3 regions of the Pontibacter sp. T17 genome follow, and region 1 is predicted to be linked to each of the others. Evidence: riboswitches for the same ligand, from Rfam matches in the RefSeq annotation. Region 1 holds a riboswitch; each other region holds the start of a gene.
The links. A riboswitch is a leader RNA that binds a small molecule or an ion and turns the genes downstream of it on or off. The one in region 1 is predicted to bind cobalamin.
Positions count from the first base shown of each region.

Region 2: it holds a riboswitch for cobalamin, as region 1 does, so the genes downstream of both, AC2D8O_RS11815 (TonB-dependent receptor plug domain-containing protein) here and AC2D8O_RS05510 (acyl-CoA thioesterase) in region 1, are expected to answer to the same signal.
Region 3: it holds a riboswitch for cobalamin, as region 1 does, so the genes downstream of both, AC2D8O_RS11795 (ABC transporter substrate-binding protein) here and AC2D8O_RS05510 (acyl-CoA thioesterase) in region 1, are expected to answer to the same signal.

Region 1 is NZ_JBXVVW010000001.1:1,229,186-1,239,498, reverse strand. Features, by position in the region: gene AC2D8O_RS05525 (hypothetical protein) at 1-4,174, opposite strand, end outside; gene AC2D8O_RS05520 (ribonucleoside-diphosphate reductase subunit alpha) at 4,624-7,044, opposite strand; gene AC2D8O_RS05515 (ribonucleoside-diphosphate reductase small subunit) at 7,191-8,177, opposite strand; gene AC2D8O_RS05510 (acyl-CoA thioesterase) at 8,190-8,624, opposite strand; cobalamin riboswitch at 8,759-8,974, opposite strand; gene chrA (chromate efflux transporter) at 9,342-10,313, shown strand, end outside.
Region 2 is NZ_JBXVVW010000002.1:891,341-901,653, forward strand. Features, by position in the region: gene AC2D8O_RS11815 (TonB-dependent receptor plug domain-containing protein) at 1-1,550, opposite strand, end outside; cobalamin riboswitch at 1,694-1,913, opposite strand; gene AC2D8O_RS11820 (PP2C family protein-serine/threonine phosphatase) at 2,025-4,121, shown strand; gene AC2D8O_RS11825 (hypothetical protein) at 4,136-4,573, shown strand; gene AC2D8O_RS11830 (hypothetical protein) at 4,552-5,124, shown strand; gene AC2D8O_RS11835 (Crp/Fnr family transcriptional regulator) at 5,146-5,841, shown strand; gene AC2D8O_RS11840 (LysE family transporter) at 5,834-6,475, opposite strand; gene AC2D8O_RS11845 (hypothetical protein) at 6,472-7,542, opposite strand; gene tpiA (triose-phosphate isomerase) at 7,664-8,437, shown strand; gene AC2D8O_RS11855 (SMP-30/gluconolactonase/LRE family protein) at 8,480-9,562, shown strand; gene AC2D8O_RS11860 (SpoIIE family protein phosphatase) at 9,583-10,313, opposite strand, start outside.
Region 3 is NZ_JBXVVW010000002.1:878,313-888,625, reverse strand. Features, by position in the region: gene AC2D8O_RS11800 (iron chelate uptake ABC transporter family permease subunit) at 1-996, opposite strand, end outside; gene AC2D8O_RS11795 (ABC transporter substrate-binding protein) at 1,000-2,172, opposite strand; cobalamin riboswitch at 2,206-2,414, opposite strand; gene mnmE (tRNA uridine-5-carboxymethylaminomethyl(34) synthesis GTPase MnmE) at 2,477-3,838, shown strand; gene AC2D8O_RS11785 (hypothetical protein) at 4,345-10,313, shown strand, end outside.

The DNA.
Region 1 (10,313 bases):
AGTAGGTAATGTTGCTGACCACGCCGTTGCCACCACTCATGGTAAGCGTAGCGTTGCCGCGCAGCATCAGAGAGCCATCCAGGTTGATACCGAAAGCATCGGTGCCGGTGTTGCTTACTACCGCCCGCACGTTGTTCAACAGGCGCAGACCCGCCGTGCTCGGGATATTGAAATCGGTAGTACCGGTTGTAAGGTTCAGCGTAACAAAGGTGCTCGTCGGATTCAGAATCAGCACACCGGTACGGAGTTCCACCGGCTTGGTAGTGGTAGCGCCAGCTGCCGCAGTGCTGATGGTGAAGTTGGAGTTGATACGGAAGGTAGAATCCGCCAGCTCCTTGTCCATCACGAGTCGGTTGAACTGAGGCGTGATTGCGCCCGTGTTGGTAAACACAGCCGAACGTGTACCACGGAAGTACAGGTCAACATGCCGGGGATCGGTGGCTGCATCGCTGAAGAGATCCAGCGTAGCGTTGCCAGCCAACAGCGTAATACCACGATGTACAATCAGTTGATGCGCCGGGGCACCAGTCGGACCGCTGGTTACATTGTTAACCGTAAACACCGAGTTGGAGCCGGAGATCTGGAGACCGGGGTTGGCAGCTACGTTGGCAAAGGTGCCCAGGATTTCGAGGCGACGGGCCACAGCGCCCGATGCTTTGAACTCGATGCGGCCATATTCACCACCACCTGGAGCGCCTACGCGAACACCTTCTGCAACTGTAATGTCGCCATTGGCACCATCGTGGAGGCGCAGGCCACCACCGAAGTCAAGCAGGATCGATTCGTTTACGTTGATGTTGTCTTCGAACACAACAAAACGGTCGGTATTGTTGCCGTTACCCTCGATGCGAAGCTCGGGGTAAGTGGTCGGGAAGCCATTCGATGCAAGTACATTCAGTTCGCCGGCACCCATCACACGGAAGTTAAAGCGGGCGTTTGCCGAGGCGTTGTACTCGGTAAAGTCAGTACCTACCAGTGTCGGAATCACATCAGGCGTTCCAGGCTGGCCCTCCACAAAAATCTCCGTAGTGAAGGTTGTGCTCACCTTGCGAAGCAGACCCAGGTTTACGTTACCTGATGTCTGGCGAATGGTGATGCGGGGTGCCCAGCCAGAGCCACCACGGTCTTCAAAGACCACACCAGCAAGCGCCGGAGGCAGGTTGACACCAACACCTTCTGTATACAACCAGTGTGCACCGTCGCGGTCGGCAATGTCAGGGTCGCGCGACAGATAGATAATCGAGCCAGCCGTAGGCGTACAGGCGCAGGCGGCACCATCGTAGGTGAGCGTTGCGTCGGTAGACCAGATGGTGTTGTTGCTCCAGGGCTGGCCATCCTGCGCGTCGCCATTGGCAGCAGCATCACGATACCAGAAGCGTGCTACCGTGCCGAAGAAGGCATCACCCGCAGCAGTACCAGTGCCAGCTGCAAACATTGCGTTGCGCACGGGAAGGCCCGCGGTAGGCAGGGTCAGCAAGCCAGTGCCGTCAATGCTGGCACCTGCACCATTCTGCCAGGTGCGGGCTGCTGTCGAGAGGTTTACCTCACCGGGGAACCACGTATTGGGATTGTTTACCACACCGGAAGGCCAGTCAATTGCAACCGACTGGAAGGTATAGCGAACCGTCGGAGGTGTGGCAAAGCCCGACACCACGCGGGTGAACCAATGTGCCTGCAGTGCGTTGGGGTCGGCGCCACCAAGACCAGCGTAACGGTCTACATCAAAACTGATGGCCAGGTAGCCGCGGTTAGCTGCGGCAGCTACACCCGTGAAAGTAGCGGTGACCGGGCGATAACGCGTTGCGGCCGACTCGAACGTACCCAGTGGCCAGGTATAAGTACCGTCGGCACCGATGAAGCGGATCAGACTTGAGTTGCCCGCATCGCCGGCAGTGCGAATGTGGTTTGTGGCAGAGAAGGCCGTACCAGCCACCAGTGAGTCCTGCACCATCACGCCATTCAGGCCAATGTCAAAAATGGCACCCGCCAGTTGAAGTACATTCAGCGTGTCGATGCTGCTGCCCGAAAGGGTTTTGAGGCCCCCACCGCTGAGCCGCAGGCGGCCAATGCGGAAGTTGGCAGATGCTGGCACCGTGATGGTCTGAGCCGAAGCGCTGGTCAGGTGCAGGCGACCAGCAGAAGTGCTGCCGCCGATGCGGGTATTGGTGGAAGTTATGGAAACCGTCCCGGCAATACCCAATTCAAATGCGTTGTAATCGAGCCGCCCGCGCACTATGCTCAACGTTTGGGCTACCGTCGCAAACACGCTGTTGGTGGCACGGCCTGTGCTCACGAGGCGAACTGTGCTGGTATCAGCATCTTTATCTACCGTCAGGTTTTGCAGCGCATAGGTTCCCGTTGTGTTCCGGTTTTCAAAACGGCTGCCGTTCCGACCAATGAACGAAAGCACAGAGCTGCCCGTACCCGGTGCAAACTCGGCACCGGCATTGATGACAAAGTTCCGGCCTACGCTCAGGTTGTTGGCCCCCATGGTCAGCACGTTGGCTGCACCAGCGGTGGAGTCAATGATTGTCAGGTCGTTGAGAACCGTAATTGCCGACGCAGCAGTTACAGAGTTGTTGTTGCCGTAGCGCACCACTTCCAGGTCCCAGAAGGGGTTGTTTGCAATGATGTTACCGGCACTTGAGCTGGTGCGCACGCGTACCAGGCCACCTGTCACTGAAATGTTCTCAGAAGCAGAGGTAACATTCCAGAAGTTACGGTTGGCATTATTAATGATGTTGATCTGGCCACCGCTCATCTGGAACACCGTGTTTGGATCGTCCAGACTCATGTTAGCAGTGGTACTGCCGTTGGCTGCCAGGTTGATGGTGCCACCCGTGATGCGAATGGTGGGCTTGTTGTTAACACCACCGACGAGGGCTACGCGGAAACCGTTCACGTTGGTAGTACCGCCTTCGGTGATCCACTGGCCACCATAGCGGATGGCAATACCATCGTTCATGGTAGCATTGAGTGTACCGCTCTTTACACGCAGAATGCCATAAGGCACAATCGCAGTAGCGCCGGTAAAGGTGAGCGTGCCACCGTCAATCTGCAGCTCGGCATCAAAGTCGATGTTGTAGTTGCCACCGATCGCCATTGCCAGGTTGATGTTGGCACCAATACGCAGAATGCCTGCACGCAAGGCCAGGCCGTTGTTACAGGTAGTGGGCAGGTCGGCGCCTGTTGTGCCACCACAAGCATTGGTGGGGCCCTGAATGGTCAGGTTGCTGGTGTTGTTGGCAAACAGATGCAGTTCGTAGGTAGCATCCGTACCCTTGTCTACCACCACACGATAGACAGTAGTAGGGCAATTAACGCCGAAAGTCTGGTTCTTATCACCCGCAGTGAAGTTGATATTCACGCGGTAAGTTGTGGCGGAGGCACTGAGGCGCACCGTGGCAGCACCACCAAAAGTTGCGTTGCCACCTACAGTAATATCATGCTCCCGGTTACCGGCATCGGCCGAACTGTTAACAGAGAACTGACCCGCAGGCAGGGTGCTGGTGATGGTGAAGTCACCCCCAATTGAAATCGTACGTACAGCCGCATGGTCAATCACCATCGTTGCCAGACTGTCAACTCGCAGAGTACCTTTCGTTACCAGACTGGTAATGGTCTTGTTGTTGGCAGTGCCACCGGTAAGGGTCAGGTTATTGTAGGTCTGCCCGAAAAGTGTGTTGCTAACCGTGTGACTTGCACCCGCCAGTTCTACGGTACCACCCGTAGCAGACATAAATGCGGTAGCGTTGGCAGCAGTAACCGCCGTAGGGTTCACTGTGAACCGCATGGTACCCTGACCCACCACAACACCCAGGTTGTGGGCGATGTTATTGGTAATGATCAGCCTGCCACCAGAACGAATCTCCAAATAGGCGATCGTGCGCGCGGTGGCTGTGTTCATCACAATGGTGGCGCCTTCCAGAATCACGACTGAGTCGGCGACAGTGCCGTTTCCCTGTCCTGAGCCTGGACCAGCCGTAATGAGGCCGGAGGAAGCCAGTGTGAAACCGCCGCCAGTGGCGTTCAACGTCCAACTGCCTGGGCTGTTCCAGTTGGCGTTAGGAACCCCATTCGCCGAATAGTAAATCGTGGCGTGGGCCGCGGGGGAAATCATCAACAGCAGGAATGCGAGGAGCCATCCCCACTGCTTGGGTAGAGGGTTTTTCATAAAGGTGGTGTGCCTAATCTGCGTCTACGGCCTACAGTATTACCCGTAGAACGACGACATGCAAATCTATTAATTCGGTTGCATAAATCAGCCTTTATTGTCATCACCATTTTCAGTGACAATCGATTAACTATCGATTCCGTCCCATTCTGATACAGACCGAACACCCATTCTCTGCTACAAGAAGGCACTTTTTATACGCATAAAAACCGATGTACAAACAACTATAAACGCATTAAATAAATCCATTTGTTGCCCAAATGTCTAAAACAAAAAGAGGGGAAAGGATGGAAATACTGACATGCCCACGAATCATCGGCTTAATACGCACGAGACAGCAAACTCTCATTTCCAATCTGGGGACCGAAAAGGCCAAAAGTGGGTAACTCCTTCTCCATCATAAAAAAGCCCCATACGTGGTATGGGGCCTCAATCATCGGAGAAAAAAGTCAGCTACCGCAGGCCTCGCAGGCACCGGGGTTATCCAGCGCACAGGCCATCCCCTCATAGGCAGCGGCAGGGTCAACAGGAGGAAGCTCCAGTGGCAGTTCAGGCTGCAGATAGGCAGAATCAACCGTGAACTTGATAGCCTCTGTGGCCGCCTTGGTGCGCAGATAGTACATGCCCGTCTTCAGCCCGCGCTCCCAGCCATAAAAGTGCATGGAGGTAAGCTTGGCATAGTTGGGCTCCTGCACAAAGAGGTTCATGCTCTGGCTTTGGCAGATGAACGCACCTCGGTCGGCGGCCAGGTCAATCAGCGCCTTCTGCTTGATCTCCCACACCGTCTTGTAAAGGTCGCGCAGCTCGGCAGGAATTTCAGCAATGTGCTGGATGCTGCCATTGCCCGCGATGATACGCTGGCGCATCTGCTCGTTCCACAGGTTACGCTCCACGAGGTCGCGCAGCAGGTGCTTGTTCACTACGATGAACTCGCCACTGAGTACACGCCGGGTGTAGAGGTTGGAAGTATACGGTTCGATGCACTCGTTGTTGCCCAGAATCTGGCTGGTGGAAGCCGTGGGCATAGGCGCTACCAGCAGGCTGTTACGGAGGCCATGCTCGGCAATCTTCTGCTTCAGGTCTGCCCAGTCCCAACGCTCGGTAGGCTGTACGCCCCAGAGGTCAAACTGCAGTTGGCCTTTGCTGGCTGGGCTGCCCGCATAGGTCTCATAGGGCCCATGCTCGGCCGCCAGTTCCATACTTGCGGTGAGGGCACCGAAGTAGATGGTTTCGAACATGTCGCGGTTCAGACGGCGGGCTTCTTCGCTCTCGAAGGGCAAACGCAGTGCAATAAACGCATCGGCCAGGCCCTGTACCCCAATGCCAATCGGGCGGTGACGCATGTTGCTGCGCTGGGCCTCGGGCACCGGATAGTAGTTCAGATCGATAATCTTGTTGAGGTTCTTCGTGGCTACACGTGAAATCTCGAACAGCCGCTTGTGGTCTACCCAGCCATCGCCGTAGCGCGACAGCTCGTAGCGGCCATCGGCTTCTTCGTTGGACACAATGAAGCGGTTCAGCGCAATGGAAGCCAGGTTACACACAGCTACCTCGTCGGGACTGGTGTACTCGATGATTTCCGTGCACAGGTTGCTGCTGCGAATGGTACCGAGGTTCTGCTGGTTGCTCTTGCCGTTCGCGTGGTCTTTATAGAGCAGGTAGGGCGTACCGGTCTCGATTTGACTGTCGAGAATCTGGAACCAGAGATCCTGAGCCTTCACCACCTGACGGGCACGGCCTTCCTGTTCATAGCGGGCATACAGTGCCTCAAACTCCTTGCCCCAGCAATCTACCAGACCGGGCGCTTCCTGCGGGTCGAACAGGCTCCAGTGGCTGTTCTCCTTTACCCGCTTCATGAACAGGTCGGGAATCCACAGACCATAGAAGAGGTCGCGGGCGCGCATTTCTTCCTTGCCGTGGTTCTTCTTCAGCTCCAGGAAATGGAAGATATCTGGATGCCAGGGTTCAAGGTACATAGCGAATGCGCCCTTGCGCTTTCCACCACCCTGATCCACATAGCGAGCGGTGTCGTTGAACACGCGAAGCATGGGAACCAGGCCATTGCTGGTGCCACCAGTGCCGCGGATGTAGGCGCCTGAACTGCGGATGTTGGAGATAGAGATCCCAACGCCGCCTGCACTTTGTGATATGAGAGCGCTCTGCTTCAGTGTATCGTATATGCCTTCGATGCTGTCATCCTTCATGGCCAGCAGGAAGCATGAAGACATTTGCGGCTTGGGGGTGCCGGCATTGAACAGCGTGGGCGTGGCGTGCACAAACCACTTCTGGCTCATGAGATCATAGGTTTCGAACGCAGCGGCGAGGTCGTGCTGATGAATGCCCAGTGCCACACGCATGAAGAGATGCTGCGGGCGCTCCACTACCTTGCCATCCAGCCGCATCAGGTATGACTTCTCAAGCGTCTTGAAACCGAAGTAGTCAAACTCATAATCGCGCCGAAACTCCAGGTGTGCATCAATCACATCCGCGTGCTCCTGCACCAGCCGATAGAACTGCTCCGACACCATAGGCGCCGGTTCGTTGTTCTTTGGGTTGACGAAGCGGAACAGCGCCTCCACCACCTGCCGGAAGCTGGCATGGGTTTCCTTGTGCAGGTTGCTCACGGCTATACGCGCTGCCAGCATGGCATAGTCGGGATGATGCACGGTGAGCGCGGCGGCGGTTTCGGCAGCCAGGTTGTCGAGGTCGCGCGAGGAGATACCGCTGTACATGCCCTGCTGCACGCGGCGCACCACTTCCGTCACATGCACGTGCCGGGTATCCAGGTTCCACATCAGCCGCTCCAGACGCTGGGTAATCTTGCGCACATCCATCGGCTCTGACAGACCGCTGCGTTTGGTTACATACATGCCGTCGGTGCCGTACGGATGCAGGGGAGCCACGCCTTCCTGCGGACGGGTCTCATTGTTGGGTTGTGCTTTATGCGTTGACATGACAATCGGAGCGGTATATGGAGTGGGTTCGGTCAGTTCTGGTTCTGTGAATGAAGGGGTGCTCAGAAATCGGCATCGAGGCTGAACACCTGGTCTTCCTTGTTGGCCATGACGCCTGCTTTCTGGTAGTCGCCAACCCGCTTCTCGAAGAAGTTGGTTTTACCAGCCAGCGAGATCATTTCCATCCAGGGGAAGGGATTTTCTACGTTGTAGTGCTTGGGCAAGCCCAGCGACACCAGCAGACGGTCGGCCACGAAGGCGATGTACTGGCTCATCAGGTCTGCGTTCATGCCGATAAGGCTTACGGGCAGCGCCTCGCGGATAAACTCCTGCTCGATGGTTACGGCGTCCAGGATGATGGAGCGTACACGATCGGTAGGCAATTGCTGCTGCAGCATGGAATACAACAGGCAGGCGAAGTCGGTATGCAGGCCTTCGTCGCGGCTGATGAGCTCGTTGCTGAAGCACAGGCCAGGCATGAGGCCGCGTTTCTTCAGCCAGAAGATGGCGCAGAAACTGCCCGAGAAGAATATGCCCTCCACCGCTGCAAAGGCAATCAGGCGTTCGGCAAACGACTCTGCGTTCGTGATCCAGCGCACTGCCCACTCTGCTTTCTTCTGCACAGCTGGCACGGTTTCGATGGCGCGGAACAGTTTGTCCTTCTCTGCACCATCTTTTATATAGGTATCAATGAGCAGACTGTAGGTCTCGCTGTGGATGTTCTCAATGGCAATCTGGAAGCCATAGAAACAGCGGGCCTCAGGTACCTGCACGTCCTGAATGAAGTTTACTGCCAGGTTCTCGTTTACGATGCCATCCGATGCGGCGAAGAACGCCAGCACGTGCTTGATGTAATGACGCTCGTCGTCGGTCAGCTTCTCCCAGTCTACGAGGTCGGGTGTAAGGTCAATCTCTTCCGTTGTCCAGAAGCTTGCCTCGGCCTTCTTGTACATTTTCCAGATGGCATCGTTCTGTATGGGAAACAGCACGAACCGGTTGGGGTTGTCGCGCAGCAGGGGCTCGTTGGCGGTGTTGATGGACTGTGACATGGGAAGGAGTTATCAGGCGTGGGCAGACGGAAGGTCGTTGATGGGAACGGGGCGGCGGGTATCGTCTATGGCTACCATGGTGAAGTCGCCCGATACTGCCTGGTAGCGGTGTGCACGGTACATCTCCTCCACGAAAACTTCTACACGCACCCGCAGGCTTGTGCGGCCTACATGCACCACGTTGGCCACCAGCTCTACCAAGGTGCCTGCCGGAATGGGATGATGAAAATCCACACGGTCGGAGGAAACAGTCACCATCTTCTTTCGGCTGAAACGGGTGGCACAGATGAAGGCAGCTTCGTCCATGTGCTTCAGCGTAGTGCCCCCAAACAGCGTATCGTAATGATTCGTGGTATTGGGGAACACCGCCATGAACTGGCGGGTTTCGGCAGCCAACAGCCGTTCGCGCTCGGCGGCTGTAGGCAAGGGGGTAGAAGATTCGGCCATTCGGCAGGATGGAAATGAGAGGTACCAACAAACTGAGCGCTGCACTGCCGATGGCCCGCCGACACCCCAGACGCAGTACCTTATATAAGGCACCACTACCAGAGCACCGGAAAGCTGTCTGAGTCGCGCAGACACTTCCATCACAAGGTGGGGCAAGTCTCCCGGCTCAGGACCTGTTTCGTCTCGTCTTCCCAGCCTCAGGGCCAGTGACTTTGCCCGCCTTTCCCTTGCGGGTCAGGCCTGGACGAACAGTTGGGCGTCCCATACGGTTGCGCGTCAGCTCAGGCTTCTCACCTGATTCCTTTTTCATCAGCCTCAAGCAGTTACAAACCAAAGTCTGTCGCTGCAAATCGGCCAAACCAACGCCTTGGATGCAGATATAAAGGTACGTCGCATTGCCGCTAGACACTAGTCACACTTACCCCCAGGTGGATAAGTCGAGGGTTATGCACCCAGCCACTTTTAGGTACCTGCGAGGTTGTGAAAGGAGAACTTGCACAGCCTGAAAAACCCATTACTGTGCATGCATTTTTGCGTTCACCAAACAGCTGAACCCAACAGTCATCGGGGTTGTCCACACCCTACCCGCCCAAGGGTTTTCCACTTCACATACATTTGCTCTGCACGCGCGTACTTTCCTTTGGTGGAGAGCTCTGGATGTGGGGGAATCTCTCGCCAACTTGCGCCCAATCGCATCTTCCGCGTCTCCCTTCAGCCATGCCCTCCCGTCTGCGTGAAGTCTTCTGGGTCTGTTTCGTGCTGGGCTGCACTGCTTTTGGTGGGCCGGCGGCACACATCGCCCTGTTGCAGCGTGCGGTAGTGGAACGGCGCAAATGGCTCAGTGCCGATGCTTTTGCCGAAATGCTGGGCCTCACCAACCTTCTGCCCGGCCCCAACTCCACCGAGATGGTCATCCACACTGGCTATCACCGGGCAGGGTGGGCCGGACTCATCGTGGCGGGGGTTTCCTTCATTGTGCCCGCGGTAGGCATCACGCTGGGCCTTGCCTGGTTTCACACTGCCTACGGAAAACTGCCCGCAGTAGAACCTTGGCTCTGGGGCATCGCTCCTGTCGCAGTGGGCATCGTATTGGCGGGCGTCTACCGGCTTTCGCGCAGCACCCTTACTACCACACCCCGCATACTCATTGCACTGATTGCTGCCTTATTGGTAGCGTTGGGGCTGCCGGAAGCCCCTGTCCTGCTGGGCCTGGCAGCAGTGTGGGCAACAGCAGCACTATTCCCCACCTTCCGTCCACCCTACAGCCGGAGCCTGCTGGTACTGGGCGCGGCAGGAGCCAGCAGCAGTGCCTATGCGGCCCCTACCCTACCCACACTCTTCGGCATCTTCCTGAAAATAGGTGGCACACTCTATGGCAGTGGCTACTTACTGGTGGCCTACCTCAATGAAGAGCTTGTAGCCCGGCACGGCTGGATGACTCCCGTAGAACTGCTGGATGCCATTGCGGCCGGGCAAATCACGCCGGGCCCCCTGTTCGCTACAGCCACCTGGATAGGCTACAAGCTACTGGGCCTGAAAGGCGCATTGGCGGCTACAGCGGGCATCTTTCTGCCTGCCTTTGTCCTCATTGCGGCGTTGGCACCCCACCTGCCACGCCTCTTGCGCAACAGGTGGTTCCAACAGTTTCTGCAGTATGTAGCGGCCTCAGCCATTGGTGTACTGGCAGTC
Region 2 (10,313 bases), on a different contig from region 1:
ACCTCGGCCACATTCACCATGGACCACACGAAGAGGTTGCGGGTGGGGATGGCCAGAATGCGGTCGTACACCCGGCCCAGATAGACATCTGTCGCCAGCCGTGTGCGTGCCAGCACGCCCCGGGTACGATGCTCCCAATCCAGCCCAAGGTTCAACTGCTGCACGCGCTCGGGCCGCAGGTTGCGGTTGCCTACACGGGTATAATACAGGTCGTTGAGGGTGGGCAGGCGCAGGGTCTGCTGCCCCGCAAGCCGCAGGCGTGGGCCCGCATCGCCAAGCGGAGCCCAGCCGATAGCCAACTGTGGGTTGCCATAGGCAACGGCTGGCCGGTCCACCGTCCCTACCGGACTGTCGTTTACACGTGTCAGCAGCCACGAGGCATCCACCGCCCAACGGCCCTTCGCGTCGGGCTGCCACTTTACTGCCAGCGCCTGATAGAGCGTAACGCGGGTAGGCATTCCCGCCAGAATCGTCGTTGCCAGATGGTTCCAAGCAACATCGGTGGCTGCGGAAAAGGCCAGCCTGCCAGTTGCCAGCCACGACACCGCCGCCGAGGCATAGCCCTCCTGCTGCTGATAGGTGTCGTCGAGACCACCAAGCTTGCCGGGGTCGTTAGGGTCGCGGTAATGGGTAAACTGCGAGCCATAGCGTACCTGCACTGCCAGTTGCCAGCTGCCCCCCAGGCGTTGCTCCCACCCCACCTGCACAAAGGCATCACGGTTGCCCAGCCGCTGTGCCGCCGCCGGATTGTACAACACCGTAGCACCGGGTAGGCCACGGTCGCTGTCGAAATACCACAGCTTGGCCCGTATATGGCCATTCTGCAGGGCGCGGGCAAGGTCCAGCTCGGCGCGGAGGGTGCGCAGGTCGGCGTTCTGGCGCGTCAGCGTCTCCGAGGCGCTGCCGTTTTTCAGCAGAAAGTCGTAGCGGCCATGGCCCTGCTGCACCTCCGCATTAAGTGCGGCAGCCCACTTACGGCCCATCCGCCAGTCGGTCCCTACGGCCCCGGTGTACAGGCCAAAACTGCCGCCTGTCACGCTTCCCCGCAGCCGATACGGCACCGTCATGGACAGAAGTGTTGCTCCCCGCGAGGTCAGATGCAGGGTGCTGGCCGCAGCATAGGCACGGGCTGGCTGTGCCAGCAGGGTGGTAGCGCCCAGCTCCAGCCGCACGCTGCGCAGGTTGTCCAGCGACAGCCGCCCGAGGTCGGTCTGTCCGGTTTGCGCATCCACCAGCTGGAAGCCGTCCAGAAATACTGCCGTGTGGTTGGCGCCCAGGCTGCGGACACTCAGCGTGCGCAAGCCTCCAATTCCGCCATAGTCTTTCAGCATGACGCCGGGCAGCTCGCGCACTGCATCGGCCACCGAGGCGGCGTTGCGGCGGGCCAGCGCGGCACTGTCCAGCACATGGGCCGGCAGCAGGCGTCGGTTGGGGTTTGGCAGACGTTCGCCTGTTACCTCTACGGCGTCCAGTACAAGTGTGTCAGGGGCGGTTTGCGCCAGCATCCCCAGCGGGGTGACAAACAGAAGCAGCAGGAGCAGGTGGCGCATGGGACGGTACAGATTCAGTATGGAAACCGAATCGGCCCGGTATGCCCACGCACAGAATGGGAAACCCAATGTGGCAACAGCCAGGCCCTGTAGGCCCCTGTGCCCAAAAGGAAACACCGTCCTGCCTTTTCTCCGAAGGCGCCGGAACGACTCGTGCACAGGCAGGTCTTCTGGCTCGCCTCGTGGCTGTGGGGCGCCTTCCCATCCTGGCCGGACAGTGGCTTCTGTGCCCAACAGCTGGCCTGCGCAACCGCAGACCGGAGACTTACAGCAGCGGGAACTGCTCCGGTTTTGCACCGGATTCCCTTTTCACGCACCCCCAAACGGCCATTCGGCGGTGCGACCTGAGCGGGGCAAAGGTAGGCACTGTACCCGCGCTTTCTCCAAACCAAAGTTTTCAACAGAACCCAATGCCCCGTCCGCCCTGTCTTCCAGCCGACAAATGCGCAGCGCCCTGCCACTCACCTTTGCTCTATGCGCAACTGGCTCACGCTCACATATTCACTCCTTCTGCTGCTGGCAGTGCCACTTTCTCTGCGGGCACAGGAAAGCCGCTTCGATGTGCAGACCACCGACTGGGCCAATACCCAACCCGTAAAACTGGCCGGCGACTGGGAGTTTTACCCCAATCAGCTGCTCACGCCCATCGAGATGGCGGTAAAAGCGCCCAGGGGCGTGCGGGTGGCCGTACCAAATAGCTGGGATGCCTACACCGTAGACGCCAAATCATTCGGCACGCATGGCCATGGCACCTACCGCACGCAGGTGCTGCTGGGCCGCAACCACAGCGGGCTGGCATTGCAGGTGCCCTTCATCTGGACGTCGTACCGTGTATACGTCAATGGTCAGTTGGCAGCTGTGAGTGGCACCCCCGGCACCTCGGCCGCCGAAACCGAGTCGAAGATGCTGCGCCAGCTGGTGCGCATTCCCGACAGCACCGACCGGCTTGACATCGTAATCCAGGTGGCCGACTACAGCCTCTTTGGTGGCATGCTCGAAACGCCCACCGTAGGGCGCGAACCCCAGTTGCGTCTGGCGTACGAGTTTGGCAACAGCCGCGACCTAGCCATCATCGGCGGCCTGCTCGTTATGGCCATCTATCATTTTCTGGTGTATCTCTTTCGGCGGAGAGAACGCGCCATGCTGTGGTTCGGCCTCATCTGCCTCACGGTGATGTTACGCTACATGGTCTTCGCCGACCATTACATCTACTTCTGGCTCAACGAATACAGCGGCTTCTTCACCTTCGCCTGGCAGGTAAAAGGCTACTACCTGCTCACGCTGGCTTTGGTAGTTGAGGGCGCCTTCTATCTGCGGGCACTCTTCCCGCGCGACATGCCACGCCGTGCAGCACAGGGCATGGCCCTGGTAACGGGTCTGTACACGCTGGTGGCCCTGTTACTACCCATTGCCACCTTCACTGAAACACTGATTGGCCTTCAGCCTGTCCTGATTGTGGTAGTAATCGGCCTGCTGTACGTACTGTTGCGGGCAGCCTGGTTTCGTCGTCCCTATGCACGTGCCCTTTCCGTAGGCCTGCTGGGCATGGTGGCTGCGGGCCTGCATGACGTACTCCAGCTCGCAGGCTATGGCCTGGTAGAATACGAACTGTTCACCTATGGCTTCCTCTTCTTTCTGGCAGTGCAGGCCATCGTGCTGTCGCGGCGCTATGGCTTTGCCCTCACAGAGGCCGAAGACCTCAGCGCCAACCTTGAACTGAAGGTGGCCCAGCGCACCGAAGAACTGAACCACGCCAATCAGGAGATCAGCCAGAAGAACCGCGACATCACCGACAGCATCGAATACGCCCGCCGCATCCAGCTGTCCATCCTGCCCAAAACCGATACCTTCTACCGCGCCTTCCCGCAGGCCTTCGTCCTGTACCTTCCCAAGGACATCGTCTCCGGCGACTTCTACTGGCTGCACGAGCAGCAGAACAGCTTTTACGTCTGTGCGGCCGACTGCACGGGCCACGGCGTGCCAGGTGCCTTCATGTCCATGCTGGGCAGCAACCTGCTCAACCGACTGGTGTCAGAAAACGACCGCCCCTGCCCCTCCATACTGCTCAACAGCCTGGACCAACTGGTGCAGGAAGCCCTGAAACAGAACCAGACCCGCCGCGAGCGCGAAGACCTCGCCGCCGAGGGTAGCCAGGACGGCATGGACCTCAACCTATGCCGCTTCGACCGCGACCAGCAGCAACTGGTGTATGCTGGCGCCAACCGCCCGCTGCTGCGCCTGCGCAACGGCGAAATGGAGGAGTTTGCCCCCACCAAGCAGCCCATCGGTGGCGGCGCCTCACTGTATGGCGACCGCACGGCCTTTGCACGCACCGTCATCGACACACAGCCCGGCGACACCTTCTACCTCTTCACCGACGGCATCACCGACCAGTTTGGCGGCGACAACAACCGCAAGTTTACCAGCAAGCGCTTCCGCACGCTGTTGCAGGAAACAGCCCTGCTGGACCTGCCCGCCCAGAAGCAGCACCTGCACAATGCCCTGAAAGCCTGGCAGGGCGACCGCCCCCAGACCGACGACATCCTCGTGATCGGCATCCGCATCTCCTGACTTTCCTCTACACCATGACTGCTACCTCCACTCTCCTTCCCGCCGCCGAGCGCCGACTGGCCCTGGTGCTGGCTGTACTGATGCTGGCCTTCAGCCTGCCCAAACTGCTGGCCCTGCCAGTATCGCTTGCGCTCTTCAACAAAATCAATGCTTTCATGGGCTGGCAGGGCCGCTGGTTCATGTACCTCACAGGGGTGCTGGAGCTCTTGTGTGGCAGCCTGCTACTGGCCGTGCTGGCTGTGAAAGACCGTCACTGGCAGCACACCCCCTATCGCCTGTACCTGCTGGGCCTGCTGGCCGTAGCGGGCACCATGATGGGCGCTCTCTTCACCGAGCTGGCCATTCGCCCCGGCGAAGACCCCGTACTCACCCTGCTTGCCCTGCTGCTGCTGGTGCTGTCGGCTGCTCTTCTGCTGCGCAACCGCCCCCATTGGCCCCTTCTTTCCCGCTGATTCCCATGCTGATACAGGCTACCCAGAACACCGTCTTCAACCAGCTGCAATACCTGCTGGAACACCTGCCGCCTGCGCTCTACAGTCAGCAGGTAAGTGAGATGGGCAACGCAAGCATCGGCCAGCACGTGCGCCACACGCTTGAGTTCTACACCTGCCTGCTGGAGGGCGTAGCCACTGGCACCGTCTGTTACGACCGCCGCCGCCGCAACCCTGCGCTGGAAACAGCTCCCCCCGCTGCGCTGGCATGCCTGGCGTGGGTGGAGACAGAAATAGCCCGTGTGGAATGTAACCTGCCGCTGGTGCTGGAAGCGCCCCTGGGCCGGCAGGGCACCATCGTGCACCAGACCCGCACGCACTTCGACCGCGAACTGCTTTATCTTTCCGAGCATTCGACCCACCACCTTGCCCTCATCCGCTTTGCACTCGCATTTACTGCGCCCGAATTCACCCTCCCTGCCGACTTGGGCATTGCCGAATCCACCCTTCGCTACAGGGCAGCCAATAACTTAACAGTCAGCGGCCTTCCACCTCAATCTACCAAGATGTAACTTCCGGCAAAGCCTATGTCCATGCCCGCCATTCCCCAATCGGTACCGGAGTCGAAGTACTGGTACTTCAAGAACTTCTTCTTCTTCGACATGATCGACGATGCCGACTACAAGGCGCTGGACGTGCGGAGCGAGATGGTGCAATGCCACAAGGACGAGTTTGTGTACCTGCCCGGCGAAATGCAGGACTCGGTTTTCTTCCTCAAAAAAGGCTTCATCAAGCTCGGCAGCTATGCCCCCGATGGCCGCGAAGTCATTCTGAATGTGCTTCAACCCGGCGACATCTTCGGCAGCATTGGTGGTGTCAGCACGCCCACGCAGGAGTTTGCACAGGCCATCAGCGAGGTGGCAGTATGTGCCATCAATACCGACCGCTTTCAGGAAATGCTCAGCACCCGCCCCGATCTCTCGGTACAGGTCATCAAAACTGTGGGCGAGCGGATGAACAAGCTGGAGCGCAAGCTTATCTCCCTCGCATTCAAGGATGCCCGCACCCGCATCCTCGACTTCCTCCGCGACTTCGCCAACGACTACGGCCGTATCCGGGGCGAGGAAATCCATATCGACAACTTCCTCACCCACCAGGATGTAGCCAACCTCACGGCAACCTCGCGCCAGCTGGTGTCCACCGTCTTCTCCGAACTGAGGGAGGCCGGCCAGATGGAATACGACCGCAAGCACATTCGCCTGTTGGTAGCACCAGACCAGCTCAGGTAGCAGCCAGATATCGCACCAGCTCGGCAGCCAGCCACAGCCATAAGGCCGCCAGCAACCAGAACGCTATCCGCAGCACCCTGTCCACTACATGTTGCAGTGCCTGCTGTTGCAGCCGCTGCCCCAGTCGGATGACTCCCCAGTGCAGCAGAAAGCTGCCTAAAGGTGCGCCTGCCATCAGGGCCACCTGCTCGGCCGAAGCTGTCAGCATCCCAGCCGTCTGGCCCATCACCACCACACCAGCCCAGAACAGCGGCAGTTGAACATTGGCCAGCCCAAGCGCCAGCCCGGTGAACAGGCCGCCCCACACCTGGCGGCCTGCCGACACAGGCAATGGCCCGTCCAGCAGCACTTTCGGCTGTCTCCAGAACACCACGCAGACCATTCCCACCGCCACCAGCGCACCCATTCGGGCCCAGAGGCCATGGGCTGACACCAACGGCAGCCAGCTGGCTCCCAGCAGAGCTACACCACTGTACAAAGCCTCGGGCAGACTGAACCCCACCGCTTGACCCCATGCGGCCTGTGTACGCCCGGCAATCGTGCTTCGCAGCACCATCAGGTTCATGGGGCCGGGCTGAAGCGAGCCCATGAAGCTGATGGCCACTGCCACCACAAACACCAATAGCGCACTCATGGCCGTGGCGAATGGGCTTTGCGGTAGCCTCGATACAGCTGCCAGAACTGCCCCCACGACAAAGCAGGGGCGCCGCGGCGCAGGTTGGCTACGGAGATGTGCATCACCTGCCGCCAGTGGATGAAAAGGTCGCGCCAGGCTTTCCAGAGTGGCATATCGGGGTCGTAGATATGGGCGGGCTCACTTGCCACGCCGTTCAGTTCCAACACCACAAAGTCGCCACGCAGCAGGGCTTCCTCGCTGGCTGCGCGGATGTCCAGCCGACCCACGTAAAAGCCAGCGATGCGGCCGCAGAGTGGGGCAAAGACGTTATCCAACGCTGGCCCCAGCAGATGCTGCCCACTGCGAAACAGCGTACCACGGCTGTGGTTGCCAATGCTCACCAACTCCAGACGCTCGCCGGGGGCCAGTACCCGATCCCACTGAGCCGCATACTCCTGCCGCAGCCGCTCCTGCTGAAACCGCGCGCGGTCGGTCTGCGCTACCCACTGTCCCAATGTAGTGCTGCCATCGCCTACAGCCGTCAGCAGTTCTTTCCTCACCACCGAGGTTACGCGCCCTATCGTGGCGTCAGGGTGGCGCATGTACAGCACCCCCAGTTCCAGCGGCAGGTCTACATATGTCTGAAGCAGCGTGGGCTCTCTACTGCGTTGCAGATAGTGGCCCAATTGCTGGGGGGTGGCCAGCTTCTCCACCAGGCGTCCGCGTTCGCCTACCTCGGGTTTGGCAATGAGCGGAAAGGCCATGCCAGCAGCCTGCACCTCTGCCAACACCTTCTCCAGTGCCTCATCTCCTGCCAGAAAAAGGGTCTGCGGCAGATATTCAGCGGGAAGCATTTGGTGCAGTTCGCGCTTACTTTCGCCAGCCAGCCCCCCAGCAGGTATGCCAGGATTGGCTGCCGTAAAAAACAGCAGGTTGCGGGCCCGCAGCGCCAGCAGGGCAATCCAGGCAAAAACAGGCAGATAGAACACGTAGAAGTTCCAGTACTCCCAGTGCAGCAGCCGCACCAGCCATAGAGGCCGCTGCCAGCGTCGCGAAGTGGCCACGGGCGTCACTGTCAGTTCCATGCTGCAAGATGGCCCTGCCCAGCTGCCCCAACTGTCACCCAGCCGACAGGCCAGCGCCAACCGCCGGTTTGGGGCATTCTGCCTACCTTTGCGCCCGAATCCTCAAAACGCTACTATCCCTATGCACCCTCGCAAGCTGTTGGCCGCCAATTGGAAGATGCACCTCACACTGGTAGAGGCCCAAAGCCTGGTCAGTGAAATTGTGGCTGCCCTGGGCACCGACCCTGGCCTGCGGGTGCCGCTGGTGCTGGCCGTTCCGGCACCCTATCTCCAGGCCTGCCACCATCTGGCCAAGCGTGAGGGCAACCGCATTTCCATCGCTGCGCAGAACATGCATCAGGAAGAGCGTGGAGCCTTCACCGGCGAAACCTCAGCAGAGATGATTGTGTCCTGTGGCGCCACCCACGTGGTGCTGGGCCACAGCGAGCGCCGCCAGTATTTCCACGAGGACGACGCTCTGCTGGCACACAAGACAGACCGTGCCCTGGCAGCCAACCTGCGCCCCATTTTCTGCATTGGCGAAACCCTGGCCGAGCGCGAGGCCAATCAGACCCTCGACGTAGTGAGCCGCCAGCTTTCAGCCGGGCTCTTCCATCTCAGCGCCGAACAGTTCGGCCGCGTGGTGTTGGCCTATGAACCCGTGTGGGCCATTGGTACTGGCCGCACTGCCACCCCGGAACAGGCACAGGAAGTACATGCCGCCATCCGCCAGCAGATCACCGCCAAGTATGGGGCGGCCGTCGCCGAAAACACCACCATCCTCTACGGTGGCAGTGTAAATGCTGGCAATGCAGCCGTACTTTTCGCACAAACCGACATTGACGGCGGCCTTGTAGGTGGCGCCAGCCTCAAGAGTGGCTCCTTCCTCGACATTGCCCGCGCCTTCAAATCCTGACTTGCCTATTGGCTCAGTGCCGCTTCACCCCTATTTTGAGGGATGAAAAAGCTGCTGCGCCGCCTGTTGCAAATTCTCCTTGGCTTGCTGGTGCCGGTGGTACTGTACCTGCTGCTGTGGCCTACCGACGTTGACCCCGTAGCCTGGGAGCCGCCCACCCCGCCCGCGCTGGAGAACAAGTATAACCCCGACCCCCACCTCGCACAGGCCGTGGTCTTCGGTGGCGACACCGCCGCCGTAAAGCTGCTGGGGCCTGAAGACGTTGTGCGCGACAGTGCCGGCTGGTTCTACACCGGCTGCGTTACAGGCGACATCTATCGCTTCAAGGTTGGTGGGCAGGATATGCAGCTGTGGGCGCACATCAATGGCCGACCGCTGGGCATGGCATTCGACAGCACCGGACACATGATTGTTGCTGCTGGCGATGGTGGCCTGCTGCGTCTCTCACCAGATGGCAAGACCGCAACAGTACTCACCACTGGCCTGCCCGACAGCCGTGCCATGGTAGTAAACGATGTAGCACTGGCCGACAGCGGCCTCATTTACTTCACAGATGCCAGCCGTAAGTTTGGCCTCGGTCGCCTGGTAGCTGACGTCCTGGAACACCGCCCCAATGGTCGTGTCATGGTGTATAACCCCAGCACCCGTGAAACCAGCCTCCTGCTCGACAGTCTATACTATGCCAACGGCCTGGTGCTGTCGCCCGACGAAGATTTCCTGCTCGTGAATGAGACCTGGATGTACCGTGTGCGCCGCATCTGGCTCAAAGGCCCCAAAGCTGGCACCACCGATACCTTTGCCGACAACCTGCCCGGCTTCCCAGACAACATTGATTTCAACGGAAAAGGCAGCTACTGGGTGTCGCTGGTATCGCCGCGCAGCAAGCTGGTAGATGGCCTGGCACAGTATCCCTTCATCCGCCAAGTGCTTTCGCGCCTACCCGATGTGCCCCGCCCTGTCCCCAACGGTATGGCGCTACGCCTCAACAGCGAAGGCGATGTGACAGGCTTCTTCATGGACAACACCCTTAAAGTGCCCAGCATAGCCAGCATCAACGAAATCGACGGATTTTTATGGTTGGGGTCGCCATACCGCACGGGGGTGGGGCGTGTACCTGCACCGTAAGCAACCGGTGCTGGGAGGCCTCAGCTGAGGTGACTGTCGAACCGCAGCCCAATCACCAGCACGTCGTCCAGTTGGTTTGCGGTGCCTCGCCACTGGTCGAAGAACTGCTCCAGCAGGCGCGCCTGGTCGTGCATGGAAAGCGTGCTGGCCTCGCGCAACAGCTCTTTCAGACGGGTCGGCATCAGTTTACGGGGCGGGGCATCGCTGCTGAACTGATCTACATAGCCATCGGTGAAAATGTAGGCGCTGTCGCCAGGCTGCACGTCTATGGTAATGGTCTCGAAGGGTGCAGGTGCCTTGTTCTGGCTGCCTCCTACCGGATGGCGCTGGCCTTTGTGCTCCATTACGGTGCCTTTACGGTAGAGATACAGCGGGCGGTTGGCACCAGCAAACTGCAGCTGCATGGCGTCGGCATCGTAGCTCAGCAGCGCTACATCCATGCCGTCAAAGGTTTCGCTTTCAGCATCAAACTGTCCCAGCATCTCCTTCACCTGCCGGTTCAGTTCGTTGAGAATGGCCCCAGGGTCGGTCTGTCCGCGTTCGTTCACAATCTGGTTCAGTAGAGTGTTGCCCAGTACGCTCATGAAGGCACCGGGAATGCCGTGGCCCGTGCAGTCCACTGCCGCAATGAGGCTGCGGTTGTTGCGCGAGCTGAACCAGAAGAAATCTCCCGACACCACATCCTTGGGCCGGAAAAACACAAACGACTGAGGGAAGGCTTTCTCTATCTGATTGCGGCGGGGTAGAATGG
Region 3 (10,313 bases), on a different contig from region 1:
CAAGGAGGAAACAATGTTGACGGGCAACACGGCGGCATGGCCGGGCAGGGCTGTCAGTACGTCGCAGAGCAGCAGTGCCAGAGCGCCCAGCAGGGCCGTTGCGGGTATGAGTTTGCGGTGGCTGGAAGCGGCCAGCCACCCCCGTGCCACGTGCGGCACCGCAATGCCGATGAAGGCAATGGGCCCACAGAAGGCCGTGACGCCGCCCGCCAGCAGGCTGGTAGCCAGTATGATGAGAAAGCGACTGCGGCGCAGATGGTGGCCCAGACTGCGGGCATAGTCTTCGCCCAGCAGCAGGGCGTCCAGCGGTTTGGCCGATACCCATGCCAGCCCCAGTCCCAGCAGGGTGATAGCCGCCAGCAGGGCTATCTGCGCAGGGGGCACCCCGCCCAGCGAGCCGAACGTCCAGAGTAGATAGTCCTGCAACTGCTCGGGGGCGCTGTAATACTGCCAGATGCTGACCACCGACAGCGTAGTGGCACCCATCATCATGCCGACGAGCAGCAGCACCACGGCGTCGCGCACATGTGAGGCCAGCAGCAGTACGATGAGCAGCACCAGTGCAGCCCCGGCAGCGGCGGCCCCAGCCAGCAACGACCCACTGGCAATGCCCATGCCCTTCACAGCGGCAATACCCAGCCCGCCCGAAGCCAGCAGCAGCGCCGATACGCCCAGACTGGCACCAGCAGAGATGCCGAGCACATCGGGCCCGGCCAAGGGGTTGCGGAAGAGCGTCTGCATCAGCAGGCCCCCCACAGCCAGTGCAGCCCCTGCACAGAGAGCAGTGAGCGCCTTGGGCAGGCGTACCTGGTGGATAATGACGCTCCAGACGGGGTCGTCGGTGGGGGCAGGGGCCTGCCACAGCGCCCGTAGGAGGCCGGGGAGTGGGATGTCAACGGCGCCGAAACAGAGATCGAGCAGGAAGGCCAGTGCTACCCCCAGCAGCAATATAGGCAGCCATCGCTGACGCGCAAACCGAAGCAGCGGGGCGTTCATTCGTCAGGAAAGAGGGAGGTAGAATTCCAGCTGATAGCCTGGCAGCAGCTCGGGGTGCAGGATGAAGAGAAGGTCGGCCAGCACGCGGTCGGGGTAGAGGAGGCCGCGTTCCCAGAAGTCATTGGTGAGGTCGGGCAGCAGGCGGCGGTTGTAGATCCATACTTTGCCGGGGCGCAGCGAGGGGAACGATGCAAAGCGGGGATCGAGGGCGCGGAGCTCGTCGAGGCGCGTCAGTTTGTACTGGCCGGGGTTGAACCAGAATTCGGCTTTCTGAGCAATAGGCAGAATGGCTTCGAGGCTCAGGGGCAGGCCGCCGGTTTCGCGCTGGCCCGCCCAGGGGTAAGTGGCGCCAGCATCCATGAAGAAATGCGCCATGTAGCTGTTGCCACCGGGCACATACCATACATCCTTGTAGGGCAATCCTACCAGCAGAATGGGGCGGTGCTGCACGCCACGGGCCAGGGCTTTGAGGGAGTCATAGCGGGTTTGAGTCTGGCGGAATAACGCCGCGGCTTTGGCGCTGTTACCCGTGAGCGCGCCCATGAGTTTGATCCATTCAGCGCGGCCCAGCGGCGTTTCTTCCAGCCAGTCGGCCATGGGGATAAGGGGCAGCCCGGTGGCACTTACGGCACGTACACTGGTGCCGCTGCCCGCAATGGCGGCAGTGGTTACCACGGCCTGGGTTTTCAGGGCCAACAGGGTTTCGGGGTTCAGGCCTTCCTGGCCCAGGTCCTGTATGCGCTTTTCCGCCAGTGCCTGTTTTACAGCGGGGTGATAGGCATACTGTGCGCCCGAGAGCCCCACGATTTCTGAGACAGCCCCCAGTTCGGCGGCCATCGCTGCCTGCGAGGCCCCAGACAGTGCGAGGCGCTGCACGGGCACCTGCACCTGTGGCAGGCCGGTGTAAGCTGGGGGTACGGTTACGCCAGCGCGGGTAAGCACAAACGTAAGGGAGTCCTGGGTGTCCTGTGCAGGCCGCAGGATGTGCAGCAGCAGCACACCCGGTGCAGGCATTTCCATCCGGAAGCCTTTGGCATGGCTGACGGTGAAGGAGTCTGGCAGGGCGGCAGCAGCCTGCGTCGGATGCTGAATGCGCGGCTGTTGTGTGCAGGCAGCGGCCAGCAGGGTAAGGGAAAGTAGGGCGGCACGCACGGCGCGCCAGGAGACGATAGACATGGGCGGTTCGCTTTTGGTCCCGAAAGCGGCAGGATTACCGGTTGGTGCAGGGCAGGTCTTCAGGCTCGGCCTTGCTGTGGGGCACGCCTTCCCGCGATTACTCGCAGTGGCGGTTGTGCTCCACCTCTCCTGTGACAGAGAAGGCACTTACTGCAGCGGGTACTGCTCCGGATTCTCACCGGATTCCCTTTTCAGACGGCACAGGCAGGCCCATGCGCATCACCCAGCGGTGCAAACATACGGAAAGGCCGCGTGCCACAGGCCATTCCACCATGGGGCGCTGCCAATGCGCTACCTTTGCGCCGTGGCCCTGATTCCCGATCTTTCCGACACCATTGCCGCCATTGCTACTCCGCCGGGTAGTGGTGCGCTGGGCGTTATCCGTGTGAGTGGCAGCCGTGCGCTGGAGGTGGTGCAGCCGCTGGTGCCCGCCCTCAAGCTGGCCGAACTGCCCAGCCATACCCTGCACTTTGCCCGCCTGCGCGAACCCTCCGGGACGGTGTTGGACGAAGCCGTGCTGTCGCTGTTTCGCGCGCCCCGCAGCTATACCCGCGAGGATATTGTAGAGCTGTCATGCCACGGCAGTTCGTATATCCTGCACCGGGTGCTGTCGCTGCTGACCGCCAACGGTGCTCGCCCGGCGGCCCCTGGTGAGTTTACGCTGCGGGCGTTCATGGCGGGAGGGATGGACCTGTCGCAGGCCGAGGCGGTGGCCGACCTCATTGCGGCGCGCTCGGCCCAAAGCCAACAACTGGCCATGCGGCAGCTGCGTGGTGGCTACAGTGCCCACCTGCGCAGCATACGCGAGCGGCTGGTGCAGTTTGCCTCACTGGTGGAGCTGGAGCTGGACTTTGTGGAAGAGGACGTGGAGTTTGCGGACCGCGGGGCACTTGATGCCGCTGCGGCGGAGGCCATCTTTGCGCTAAGGGGCCTTATCGAGAGTTTTGCTGCGGGCAATGCCGTAAAGCAGGGCCTGCCGACCGTGATTGTGGGGCGGCCCAATGCGGGTAAGTCTACCCTGCTGAACCTGCTGTTGCAGGAGAACCGGGCTATTGTGTCGGACATACCCGGTACCACCCGCGACGTCATCGAGGATACCTTATATATAGGCGGCTTTGAGTTTCGGCTGATGGACACTGCCGGTATCCGCGAGACAGGGGATGCGGTAGAGGCCGAAGGGGTTGCCCGTACGCTTGCCAAGGTGCAGGAAGCAATGGTAGTGGTGCTGTTGTATGACATTGGTATGAGTACACCCGAGGATGCGGAAGCCTATGCCCGCGAGCTGCCGCTGAGTGAGGGTGCGCACCTGTTGTTTGTAGCCAACAAGCTGGATACCCGGCCTGATGCGCTTCTGCCGAGTGGGCATATTGGTCTGTCAGCCAAAGGGGGAGTGGGTCTTGAGGTGCTCACCCATCGGCTGTCGGCACTGGCTGGCGAGTTGGCTGGTGGTGACACTTTGGTGAGCAATCAGAGACACCTGCATGCGCTGGAGCGGGCCAAGGGCAGTCTGGAGGCTGTGCGTGAGGGCTTGCGGGCTGGCCGCCCAGGCGACCTGCTGGCGATGGACATCCGCCATGCCTTGCTTTATCTGGGCGAGATCACCGGAGAAATCACCAACGACGAAATTCTGGGCAATATATTCTCCAAGTTTTGCATAGGTAAGTGATTATAATTGGCCTATTCTGGATAGATGAATCAATTATAATATATAATGCTGGTTGGGTTTCTTGAATTGGGAATAGGTATTACACAAACTCAACGAGCCGCTGGTAGTGGAATGCTAAAATGCTCGGAGATTTCAGTTTTTAAGGAAGATGATAAGTGTTAACGCGGGGACTCATCCTGCAAAATAGTTAGTTTTAACTCAGTGATTAATAGTAGGTGAATCCTTGATAAATCCTTGCTGGCGCTGTCACTGAGGGCATTTTTGAGAGAGCTATGTCTCTTTTTTCCCACTTTAGGACGGCTGTAGACTGGCGATGAGTGTACCTTCTTTTCAGTATTCACGCTTTTCCAAACAGAGAAACAGCGATTTCGACAGTCAGATTCCCGTGCTCGTCCATTTTTCTCATTTATACTGATTCTTGGCAATGCCTTTGTAGAGAAGCGGCGACAACTACTTTCTACAAAGCAATGAATCGGATTAGAGGAACAACAGCTTGGGTGGGCACCATGTTGTTGGTATTGTGCCTCCTGACAGGTCATGGAACATGGGCCCAAACGACGGGTGACTACCGGTCGCGACAAGCTGGCCCATTGTCATGGACAGGTACCACTACATGGCAGCGATGGAATGGCGCAGGGTGGGTAAATGCCACCACTATAGGCGATTATCCAGGTGGGCTGTTGTCGGTAGCAAATCCGGCGGTGACCATCCTGACCGGACACACCGTTCAGATGCCGGGCGCGCTGACAGCCACCATCGGCTCGCTGACGATTCAGGGTACTGGCGTGCTGCAGTGGACATCTGCCAATACCAACAACCTTACCATCTCTGGTAACCTGAACTTCAACCAGACAGGAACTGCATTTACCTACAATGGCGCTAATGGTGCAGGCACCATCACTATTGGGGGGAATGTCAATTTCAACTCGGGCACGTTCAGTACGGCCATGTCAGCCAACAACTTCGTGAATTTTGTATTCAACAGTACGACGGCCGACCAAACCATTACGGTAAGTGCGGGTACACCCGCGTTCCGAAACGTCACGATCAATAAGTCGGGCCGCAACCTTACGGTTACTGGTGGAAACATCATTATCGACAACCAGCTGACACTGCAATCAGACGGCTATCTGAACATTGCAGCTTCTGCGAATGTATTCATGAGTGCCAATGCGGCAGCGATCAGTCCGGGTGCAGGAGCATTCAGTGCTACCCGTATGATTGTGCCCGATGCAACCACTGCCACTGGCGGTACCATTGCAAGGATTGGCACTAACGCCGCAGGCGTTGCCTACACCTTTCCGGTAGGTACCACAGTCAACTATAACGCATACGCGCCCGTGACAGTAGGTACTGTAACGGGTGGTTCTGCTGCTGTCTGTACGCTGTCGGTGAAGCAGACGGTGGAGACCGTTTACACGGGCAAGATCGCGCGTTACTTCCGCATCACTACCAGCAACATCACGACTGGAACTGCCCCTATTACCTTCAATTACGTTAACAACGACGTTTTCTCCGGCGACAACGCCGCAACCTATAACACAGTTTGGAGCCGTACTACAAGCGGCGGCACGTGGACGTCCCTGGCGGGCACTACCGGCGCGAACACCTTTACGGCCAGCGCTGCCAGCCTGGTGTCTGACACCGATATCTACACTCTGGGTACGCCGGTAGCCTATCCGATTACCTACTATTCCTACACTTCCGGCAACTGGACCGACCCAGATACCTGGACGGTAGATCCTTCTGGCTCTACGCTCATCAACTCGCCAACAAATGGCCCTGCCAATGGCGACAAGGCCGTCATTCTGAACGGACAGACTGTAACCATGAACGTCAGCAACGTCTCCATTGCCAATCTGCAACTGGAACAGGACGGTGTGCTGGACCTCGGAACCACTACAGGACACAATTTCGGGAATGTAGAAGGACAGGGTACGCTCCGGACCAACTCGGGGAACCTGCCGACAGCAACCTATACCAGCTTTGCCGCAACCACAGGTGGCAAGGTTGTGTTCTACAATTTTACCGGCAACCTGCCGACCAGCCAGACCATATTCAATAACGTTGAACTGGTGAAAGAAGACGGTTCGGCTACCAACTACACGTATACGCTGGTTAGCGACTGGACCATCAACGGCGATTTGACGATCGTTCGTCGCAATGGTGGGGCCGGTACAGTTACCTGGCAGATCAACGATGCCAGTACAGTGCGCCGCATCATCCGAGTGACGGGCGATCTGGCGCTGGAGCAGGGTGGGCTCATCACGGTAGGCACTGGGGTTCCGGCAGGCGCTACACAAGCGAACGGTGGCCACCAGCTGGTACTGAATGGCAACTTCTACAACCGGGGAGGCACCGCCCGATTCTTCAATACGACTGTAGGCCAGGGGCCCGACCTGACCACTGCCAACTACTACAATGGTACGTATGCCAATACGCCCTTTCAGCGCGCTTGGTATGGTGCTACGGTAGACGTGAAGTTTACGGGTGCCAATAACGCAACGCTGTTCTGTGCAGGCACTACCGACTTCTATCGTCTGCGCGTGCGGAAGGGCACCGACCAGACCTACACGCTGCGTGTGCTCAGCACCGACACCACTCACTTCCGACTGTATGCGCCCAACATACAGGGCCCAGGTGGCTATACTCCTCCGGCAGATACCACCAAGGCGCTGTATCTGGAGGCTGGTACTTTCCGGCTTGGCAACAACATCAGTATCCAATCGCTCACCGAGGGTGGCCAGGCACTTCAGATTGGTGTGCCCGTACAGTTGTGGGTAGACTCTGCAAGAGTAGTTGTTACCAAATTTGCCGGCCCCAACAACAACCGAGCTGCTACCGCAACCTATCTGGTGGGTACGCTCAGGATTACAGCTGGGCTGTTCTCCACGGGTGCTTCCGGGGGTATCCTGTATGGTAACTCCGCAGGCCCAGCAATACAACTTTCCGGTGGGCAGCTGGATATTTCACAGTTAGGTGGCTCTGCCGTTGGTTTGTTTGCCTTCGTCACCATATCGGGCGGTACCATGAATATCCTGGGCTCTGGTGTTACTCCTGGTGCCTGGCCAGGATATCCGCTGTTTGATATGGCATCTGCCAACAACAGCTTTACCATGACGGGTGGCACCATGAATTTTGTTGGCAGCATTCCAACAGCTGCAACAACCGATGGGATAGATATCCGGGCACGCGCGGGCAACTTCAATGTAACTGGCGGTGTAATCAATATCTCCTACCCAGATGCTACTGCTGCATTTACCATCAACTCCACTTCACCGCTGCCCCGTATTAATGTCACCAATACCAGCGGTGCAGGAAATATTACTGTGCGTGGTCGTGCTGTAGGCGGGCCAACTGATGTGCGCAGTATTGGCAATGTTACGCTGAACGGCTTTACTACCTGGGATGGCAACACCAATACGGTTGGCCTCACTGTCGGCGGCGATCTGCTGGTAAATACCAATGCTACCTATAACGTACCCGGTGCCGCCACTACTTTCAATGGTACTGGTGCGCAGTCGTTTAACAACGTACCCAACCTGACATTGGGCTCGTTGGTGGTGAACAAAACCAGCGGCACACTTACCCTCAATGGTGCGGGTACGGTTACCACTGGTGGTCTTACCATCACGAGCGGCACGCTGAACGATAACAGCAAGACTGTAACCGTAACAGGCAACATCGTCAACTCCGGTACACATACCGGCAGTGGTAAGATTCTGATGCAGACAGCTGCGGCCGTGCAGACCATTGGCGGCAGCGGCAGTGGTGTGTTCCAGAACCTGGAGCTAAACAACACCAACGCTGCGACAGCACCTATTTCGCTGCTGGCCAACCAGCGGGTGAATGGTACGCTTACGCTTACCGCCAACAAGATTCTGGACCTCGCCAGCTACAACCTGACACTGGGCAGTACAGCGGCGATTTCTTCACCCGGTTACTCGGCTACCCGTCACATCCAGACGGCAGGCCAGAGCTCTAACGGCGGTCTTACGCGCACCTTTACGGCAGCCAGCGGCGATGTACTGTTCCCGGTAGGTTCCGGTGGCAAGTACACCCCCACCACGCTGAACGCAACCACTACGGGCACCTATGGCACTGTCACGGTTCGTCCGGTAAACAGCGCACACCCCAACCTAACCGCCACGGGCAATGCACTGCTGTACTACTGGCGTGTAACATCTGCTGGCTGGACGGGTACACTGTCGGCCACGCACAAGACGTACACGTATATCGCGGGAGACCGGCAGGGTGCAACCGCGAACTATCGTGTGGCGCGTTATGACGCGGCATCTTCCAGCTGGACTACCAGTACTGGCACCTTCAATGCCGGCGCTACTACGGTGGTAAACCCCAACCCGCCCAACAACAGCAGCTTCCGGACGGGCGCCAACTGGAATACGCTGACGCAGGATTTTATCGATGGTGATTACACCGTAGGTAGTGCAGGGTTTACCTCGCCCACGGTGTTTACTTCCAACGGCACCGGCGGTGGTAACTTCAACACGAATGCTACCTGGGCAGGTGGTGTGGCACCTTCCGGTACTGGCTATGTGGTACGAATTGTCGGTAATGACGTTGTTACGCTCACAGCAAACGTTACTATGGGTGCGCTGGATGTAGCTACGAATGCAACGTTCAATGCCGTAACCTTTACAGGCGGTAACTGGGGCACCGTAACTGGTACAGGCACCATCCGATTGCAGACGGCGACCTTTCCTACTGGCGACTTCTCCGCCTTCCTGGGCACCAATGGTGGTACCATCGAGTATCGTTCGGCTACGGCTCTGACACTGCCCGCCGCTCCTACAAGCTATTGGAACCTGTCGGTGCGAAACACTGCTGCCGGCGGTACGGAGCAGATGACCCTGCCGAACGTAGACCTGACTGTGCTGAATAATCTTACCCTCTTCAGCCAGACCAATAATGCAAACCGAACAGTTCGGTTCAATACCGGAGGCAACTCGCGTACCCTTACGGTGGGCGGTAACATGACGATTGAAGACGGGCGAGTTCTGTTTAACAATGCTACAGCCCAAACCGTAAATGTTGCAGGAAATGTGACCGTAAGTGCAGGTGCAGTAACAGGTCAGTTCCAGTCGATAGCAGGTACACACAACCTTTCGGTCGGTGGCAACCTGAGTGTAGCAGGCACTTTCTCTGGCGGTGCAGGCAACATCAACCTGACAATGAGCGGTGGCAATAATGCCTCGCTCACGGGTGCTGGCACCATTACGCTTACCAACCTGACCGTAAACAAGGGCACCAGCAAGGCAACCCTGCTGACTTTCGATGCTTCAGGTACTGTAACGCTGCCTGCCGACAACTGGCTGACGCTGACCAATGGTACGTTGGTATGGAACCGCAACAACACGCTTTCCATCTCGACTACCTCTACGTTCAATATTCCTACCACTGGCCGTCTGCGCGTGTTGCAGGGCACAGTAAACCTGGCACAGAGCGCAGCCGACAACAACGATGTTACGCTGGCCGGTGAGCTGGAAATCCAGAATGGCACGGTAAACGTTGGTGTGGCTGGCAACAACAACAACAACGATATCGAGTACACCTCTGACGGTAACTCGCAGCTGACGGTAAGCGGTGGCGCACTGAACGTGAACGGCCAGATTCGACGCAGTACGACCATCACCTCCGGCTCGCTGGTATACACGCAGTCGAACGGTACGGTAACGGTGCGGGGTCGTAATCCACAGAATACCCGAGGTATTTTTGAGCTCTATTCCAACACTGGTACCAGCTTCAATATGAGCGGTGGTACACTGGTTGTAGAGCGTGCCGGCGGCGGCTCTATCGGCGACCTGTACCTGCTGCCCGAAACAGGTAATGTTACCGGAGGCACCATTCAGCTGGGTATTGCCACGGCTGGCGCGCAGACGATATTGGTGGAGTCTACGACACCACTGTTCAACCTGACAGTATCTGGTGCCGCGGGCAATGCGGTAACTGCACGAGTACAGGTGCATCCGCTCACCATCCGCGGGACGCTTACTACCAGTGCCGGCAGTGCCAACTCCATCTTCGACTCGGGCACCAACAGCCTGACCACAACGATTCTGGGCGATGTAATCAACAACGGCCAGTTCAAAGCTGACGGTGCTGCGCTCACTGTTTTCAATGGTACTGCCGCCCAGGCATTTACCAATAACACTGGCTCTACTGCGACGCTGTATGACCTTGAGATCAATAAGTCGGCAGGTACGCTGACCTTCAACGGTACACTGGCGGGTGGTATCACCATCAACAACAACCTGACGATCACGCAGGGCACAGTAACCAGTGGTGGGGCCATCACGTTTATCGATGTGAACGGCAGCATTTTCAACAGTGGCACCTACAATGGTTCGCTGGCGCTTCGTTTTGCGGGCGCTGCCAGCACCCACACGCTGGGTGGCAGCAATGGTACCATCAGTAACCTGACCATTGGTGGCGCTGTAGCTACCAAGATTGTTAC